Regions from separate parts of the Kitasatospora sp. NPDC001660 genome, predicted to be linked through region 1. Evidence: predicted binding sites of a transcription regulator. Region 1 holds the regulator's gene; the other holds the start of a gene.
The links. Region 1 encodes HrcA, which represses chaperone genes, less so after heat shock. Its sites were predicted from a motif close to TTNGCACTCNGNNNNNCNGAGTGCNAA; they were not measured.
Positions count from the first base shown of each region.

Region 2: a site for HrcA is predicted at 1,785-1,811, ahead of ACWCXH_RS26085 (FmdB family zinc ribbon protein). Genes of this name have one in related genera too.

Region 1 is NZ_JBSFGU010000014.1:169,828-173,229, forward strand. It holds gene ACWCXH_RS18105 (16S rRNA (uracil(1498)-N(3))-methyltransferase) at 1-178, opposite strand, end outside; gene dnaJ (molecular chaperone DnaJ) at 272-1,414, opposite strand; gene hrcA (heat-inducible transcriptional repressor HrcA) at 1,492-2,526, opposite strand; gene htpX (zinc metalloprotease HtpX) at 2,778-3,402, shown strand, end outside.
Region 2 is NZ_JBSFGU010000027.1:102,408-105,809, forward strand. It holds gene ACWCXH_RS26075 (potassium/proton antiporter) at 1-7, shown strand, start outside; gene ACWCXH_RS26080 (MFS transporter) at 333-1,676, shown strand; gene ACWCXH_RS26085 (FmdB family zinc ribbon protein) at 1,823-2,131, shown strand; gene mscL (large conductance mechanosensitive channel protein MscL) at 2,672-3,091, shown strand; gene ACWCXH_RS26095 (hypothetical protein) at 3,152-3,391, opposite strand.

The sequences.
Region 1 (3,402 bases):
CGGCGACCGTCCCGTCCACCCCGAGCCCGAGCCCGTCGGCCAGGGTGACGGCCTCGCCCGCCGTCAGCCGCTTCACCGCCGCGGCGTGCCGCCCCTCCGGCCCGTCCAGGCGCACCACGGCCCCGGGCGCGGCGGCGGCGAGCCGCCCGGTCTCGACGACGAACACGGGGGCGGTCATGAGCGGAGCCTTTCCGGGGTGGGGCCTGCGGCCCGAGGGGGGAAACACGAAAGAGGTGCCGAGGCGAGGACCCCGGCACCCCTCCATGGACGGCTAGCGGCCGTTGAACGCGTCCTTCAGGCGCGAGAACAGGCCCTGCTGGCCCGGCGCGAACTGGCCGGACGGGCGCTCCTCGCCGCGCAGCACCGCGAGCCGGCGCAGCAGCTCCTCCTGCTCGGCGTCGAGCTTGGTGGGCGTCTGCACCTCGACGTGCACTATCAGGTCGCCCCGGCCGCCCCCGCGCAGGTGGGTGATGCCTCGGCCGTGCAGCGGGATCGACTGGCCGGACTGGGTGCCGGGCCGGATGTCGACCTCCTCCAGCCCGTCCAGGGTCTGCAGCGGCACCTGGGTGCCGAGCGCGGCGGCCGTCATCGGGATGGTGACGGTGCAGTGCAGGTCGTCCCCGCGCCGCTGGAAGACGCTGTGCGTGGTCTCGGCGATCTCGACGTACAGGTCGCCGGCCGGGCCTCCGCCGGGGCCGACCTCGCCCTCGCCGGCCAGCTGGATCCGGGTGCCGTTGTCGACACCGGCCGGGATCTTGACGGTCAGGGTGCGGCGGGCACGGACCCGGCCGTCGCCGGCGCACTCCGGGCACGGGGTCGGCACGACGGTGCCGAAGCCCTGGCACTGCGGGCAGGGGCGGGAGGTCATGACCTGGCCCAGGAAGGACCGGGTGACCTGGGAGACCTCGCCCTTGCCGCGGCACATGTCACAGGTCTGCGCGGAGGTGCCGGGCGCGGCGCCCTCCCCGCTGCAGGTGGTGCAGGTGACCGCCGTGTCGACCTGGAGTTCCTTGGTGGTGCCGAACGCGGCCTCCTCCAGGCTGATCTCCAGCCGGATCATGGCGTCCTGGCCGCGGCGGGTGCGCGAGCGCGGGCCGCGCTGGCCGGCCGCGGCGCCGAAGAAGGCGTCCATGATGTCGGAGAAGCCGAAACCGGCCGCGCCGGCGCCGAAGCCGCCCGCGCCACCGCCGCCGCCCGGGGAGAGCGGGTCGCCGCCGAGGTCGTACACCTGTCGCTTCTGCGGGTCGGAGAGCACCTCGTAGGCGGCGTTGATCTCCTTGAACCGCTCCTGCGTCTTCGGGTCCGGGTTGACGTCCGGGTGCAGTTCGCGTGCCAGGCGCCGGAACGCCTTCTTGATCTCGTCCTGCCCCGCATCCCGTCGGACGCCGAGTACCGCGTAGTAGTCCGTGGCCACCTAATGCTCCGCTTGTTCCGCCTGTAGTAGTGCTGCGACTGGACGCCACCGTCGGATGTCCAACGGCGGCTGCCTTGCTAGGACTCGGCCAGGATCTGCCCCACGTACCGCGCCACCGCTCGCACCGCCCCCATTGTGCCCGGGTAGTCCATCCGGGTCGGACCGATCACACCCAGTTTGGCCACGCTCTCGTCGCCCGAACCGTAGCCGACCGACACCACCGAGGTGGAATTCAGCCCCTCGTAGGCGATTTCCCGGCCGATCCGGACCGTCATCGCCGCGTCCGTGGTCTCACCCAGGAGGCGGAGCAGGACGACCTGTTCCTCCAGCGCCTCCAGCACCGGCTGGATGGTGAGCGGGAAGTCGTGGCCGAAGCGGGTCAGGTTGGCCGTGCCGGCCAGCATGATCCGCTCCTCGTTCTGCTCGGCGAGCGTGTCGAACAGCGTCGCGAGGACCGTGCTGACGGTCGCCCGGTCGACCTGTTCGAACATCGCGGGCAGCTCCTCCAGCGCCGCCGGTACGTCCGGCAGGCGCTGGCCGACCGCCCGCGTGTTGATCCGGGCCCGCAGGTCCGACAGGACGGTCTCGCCGACGGTGCCCGGGCAGTCCACCGTCCGCTGCTCGACCCGGCCGGTGTTGGTGATCAGGACCAGCATCACCTTGGTCGGGGCGAGCGCGACCAGTTCGATGTGCCGCACGGTCGAACGGCTCAGCAAGGGGTACTGCACCACGGCGACCTGCCGGGTGAGCTGGGCGAGCAGCCGCACGGTGCGCATGACGACGTCGTCCAGGTCGACCGCGCCCTCCAGGAAGTGCCGGATCGCGCGACGCTCGGGCGCGCTCATCGGCTTGACCTCGGCGAGCCTGTCGACGAACAGGCGGTACCCCTTGTCGGTGGGGATGCGCCCGGCGCTGGTGTGCGGCTGGTGGATGTACCCGTCCTCCTCCAGCGCCGCCATGTCGTTGCGGACGGTGGCCGGGGACACCCCGAGGTTGTGCCGCTCCACCAGGGCCTTCGAGCCGACCGGCTCCTCGGTGCCCACGTAGTCCTGGACGATCGCACGGAGCACGGCGAGCTTGCGGTCGTCCAGCTGGCGGACCTCACCGGCCATGGGGCACGTACCTCCGTCTTCGCACGTTGTCCGTTGTGACGCATCGCGATGTTGCAGGCCCTGGAAGGCCCCGGCTTTGGCACTCTGAACGCACGAGTGCCAGAACCGTACCTGCCAGTGTACGGCCCGGGTCCGACGGCAGGAACGGCACGGCGGGAGTGATCCTGCCCGCAGTTCCCGGCGCGGGGGTGGTGCCCCGCGGCCGTCCGGGTGGCAGCATCGATAGCGGACGGCGAACGGAGGAGCAAGCGATGTCGAGCTCGGCCCAGCACACCCGATTCGCGCCCGATCGCGGCCTGACCGGCCGGATGGTCGGGACCATGTTCGTGATCGGGCTCTTGTACGTCGGTTTCACCGGCCTGCTGATCGTGCTGCTGCGCGGGGCCTGGCCGCTGATCGTCCTGATCTCGGGCGGGCTGTTCGTGGCCCAGTTCTGGTTCAGCGACAAGATCACCGAGCGGGCGATGGGCGCCCGCCAGGTGTCCCCCGAGGAGTACCCGCAGCTGCACGGCACCATCGACCGGCTCTGCGCCCTCGCCGACATGCCCAAGCCCCGGGTGGCGGTCGCCGACAACGACATGCCGAACGCCTTCGCCACCGGCCGCAACCCGCAGAACGCCGTGGTGTGCGTCACCACCGGACTGCTGCGCCGGCTGGAGCCCGAGGAGCTGGAGGGCGTCCTCGCGCACGAGCTCTCGCACGTCGCCCACCGGGACGTCGCCGTGATGACGATCGCCGGGTTCCTCGGCGTCCTCGCCGGGGCGATGACCCGGATCGCCGTGTACGGCGGGTTCATGGGCGGCGGCGGGCGCAACAACAACGACCAGAACGCGGCCATCGCCGCGCTGGTCATCCCGCTGGTGTCGATCGTCGTCT
Region 2 (3,402 bases), on a different contig from region 1:
GAAGTGAGGTGTCCGCGGGCCTCGGGGGCCTCGGCGGGGCTCGGGGGGCTCGCGGGGCTCGGGGGGCTCGCGGGCCGCTTCTGCCTGGTGGGATGGCTGGGCCTGGCTCATCTACGCGCGTAACTGTATGCTGGCCGAACCATCGTTTTGACCAACCCAGTATCTGCCTGATGCAGAGTTGGCGCGACCGCTCGGCGGCTGCGGCCCGGCTCTCGGCAACACGCCGGAGCGGCCCGGTATCTACCCCGGTCGACGCGCGAGAGGACGACTCTCGGCGCCGTCGGGGCCACCCCATGCCCTTGCCGCGCTACCAGGCAGCAGGAAGGACGACCGTGACGGCCCGCCGAACGGTCGACGACTCCACGGACACCCGCACCGCTCCGGACGCCGCACCCGCGCGCGTCGGATACGGCGCGCTGCTGCGCACGCCGGGTGCCTGGACGTTCCTGGCACCCGCGTTCGTCGCGCGGCTGCCCTACGCGATGCTCAGCATGGGCATCCTGATGCTCGTCACGGGCACCGGGGGCTCGTGGGGCACGGCCGGCACGGTCTCAGCGGTCGCCGCCGTCGCCCAGGCCCTGATCGGCCCGCAGACCGGCCGGTTCGCGGACCGCTACGGGCAGGCCACCGTCCTCGTCCCGACCGTCCTCGTGCACGCCGTCTCGGTCGCCGCGCTGATCACGCTGGCGAACGGCCACGCGCCGGCCTGGAGCCTGTTCCTGGCCGCCGTCCCGGCCGGCGCGAGCGTGCCGCAGATCGGCGCGATGGTCCGGGCCCGCTGGGTGGCCAAGCTCAGCGCCGAGGGCGCGTCCGCCTCCTCGGCCGCCAAGGTGAGCACCGCGTTCGCGTTCGAGTCCGTGACGGACGAGTTCACCTTCGTGGTCGGCCCGATCCTGGCCGCCAAGATCGCCACCTCGGTCAACCCCTCCGCGAGCCTGATCGCGGAGGCCGCGCTGACCTTCGCCGGCGGCCTGGTCTTCGCCGCCCAGCGCCGCACCGCGCCCGCCCGGATCCTGCCGCGGCCCGGGGCGCAGCGCGTCTCCGCACTCGCCTCGCCCGGCGTCCGGCTGCTGGCCGGGGCCATCCTCGGGGTGGGTGCCGTGTTCGGCGGCATGCAGGTCTCGGTCAACGCCTTCGCCGACTCGGTCGGTCAGCACGCCGCCGCCGGCACCGTGTACGGGATCTTCGCCGGCGGCTCGATGGTGGCCGGTGCGCTCTACGGCGCGATCGCCTGGCGGCGCGCGGTGCAGCAGCGGATGGTCATCAGCTACACGCTGCTGGTGCTGGGCTGCTCGACGCTGTGGGCGATGCCCAACCTGGTCACGCTCTCGATCGCGGGGCTGGTCTGCGGTCTGGCCATCGCGCCGACCCTGATCAGCGGTTACACCCTGGTCGAGACACTGGTCGCGGACGGTGCCAAGACCGAGGCGTTCACCTGGCTGACCGGTGCCATCGGCCTCGGCCTGGCGGTCGGCTCGATGGTCGCCGGGCGGCTGATCGACGGCCACGGGCCGTCGGCCGGGTTCCTGGTGCCGGCGATCGGCGCCGGGCTGGGGCTGACGGCGCTGGTCTCGCTGCGGCACCTGCTGACGCCGTCGGGCGGGCCGAGCACGGTGGTCGCGGGGTCGGGCGCGGATGCCGTCGAACCCCAGCTGGTGGGCGCCACCAAGGGCTGAGGGGCGCCGGGGCGGCCCCGGAGCGACGCCGTCGGGCGTCCGGACCGGGCCCATGTCACACCGGAGTCGCTGGACTCATCCAGCGGAATACCGCATCATTGACCATCGTTAGCACTCATCAGGCGCGAGTGCCAGGAGGAAGACAAGTGCCCACGTACCAGTACCAGTGCACCGAGTGCGGCAACGGCCTGGAGGCGGTGCAGAAGTTCACCGACGACGCGCTGACCACCTGCCCCGACTGCCAGGGGAAGCTGCGCAAGGTCTTCTCGGCCGTGGGCGTGGTCTTCAAGGGCTCCGGCTTCTACCGGACCGACAGCCGCTCGTCCTCCAGCAGCTCGGTGAGCTCCTCGTCCTCCGGCTCGTCGACGTCGCCCTCGTCGTCCTCGGCCTCGACGTCGTCCTCCACGGGCTCGTCCTCCTCGGGTTCGTCCTCCCCGGCTCCGGCCGCCAGCTGACTCCAGCACGCCGCGAAAGGCCCGTTGCCCCGCTTCACGCGAGGGCGGCGGGCCTTTTCGCCGTCCTCGCCCTCACTTGCCCCGTCACCGCCGACGGGCCGGATCAGCTCGGACGGGTGGACGAAGTTGTCCACAGGGCCGGGTTTTCCACAGGCTGCGGATAACGCCTTCCGCCTTTCGGCGCGGACGCTCATCGTGGGGTCACCAGAGACCGGCCGACCCCGGAGGTGGTTCCCGATGAACGCCCTCAGCTGTTCCGTACCACTCCCCGCGCCCGCAGTGCCGCCCCGCCGGGCGGTGCCGAGCTTCCGGCCGATCCGGCGCGGGGCCGGCGGCTGGCACCGTTGGCGGCACGCCGTCCGGCGGCGGGCCGGGGTGCCGGCGCTGGTGCTGCTCGCGGTGGCCGCGGCGCTCGCGCTCGGGCCCGCGCGAGCCGGATCGCCGCCGCCGTCGAGTGGCGCCCTGGGCCAGGCGGGTTGTCGATCCGGGGCTTCGGGTGATCACCCGTAACCGGTCGACGACTTCGTCGTTCGAGGCGGCATGAAGGGCTTCAAGGAATTCCTGCTGCGTGGAAACGTCGTCGAACTCGCCGTCGCCGTCGTCATCGGTGCGGCCTTCACCAACATCGTCAACGCCTTCGTCAAGGGCGTGATCAATCCGATCGTCGGTGTTTTCGGGACGAAGGACCTGGCGGCGTACAGTTCCTGCCTCAAGGGGCCCTGCGAGGTGAGCGCCACCGGTGCGGTCACGTCCGGGATCCTCGTCCTGTGGGGCTCGGTGCTCAGCGCCGTACTCCAGTTCCTGATCACCGCGACGGTCGTCTACTTCGTCCTGATCATGCCGATGAACCGGCTGGCCGCCAAGCGCAAGAGCCCCGACGAGGTCACGGAGGAGGTCGAGGCCAAGGAGGTCCAGCTGCTCACCGAGATCCGCGACGCCCTGGTCGCCCCGCAGCGCTGAGGGCGGCCTCCGCCCCCCGCTCTCCGTTCCGCCCAGTCCGTTCCGCCCAGGCCGTTCCGCTCAGTCCCCGTGGTGCGGCGGGCGCTGGCTCAGGTACCAGTCCAGCCCCCGCCCGCCCCCGCCCCCGGGGCGGTCGCCCCAGCCGGCGTCGGTGTCGTCCCGGGACTGCCGGTCCAGCGGGTCGCCGAAGATGAGGCGCGCCTGGGCCCGGGCCTTCTCCTGCGCCTTCTCCTGGGCCTCCGGCCGCTGCGCCGTCCGCTCCTGTGCCACCCGTTCCTGCCCTCGTCCCTGCTCGCTCACCCTGTTCACCC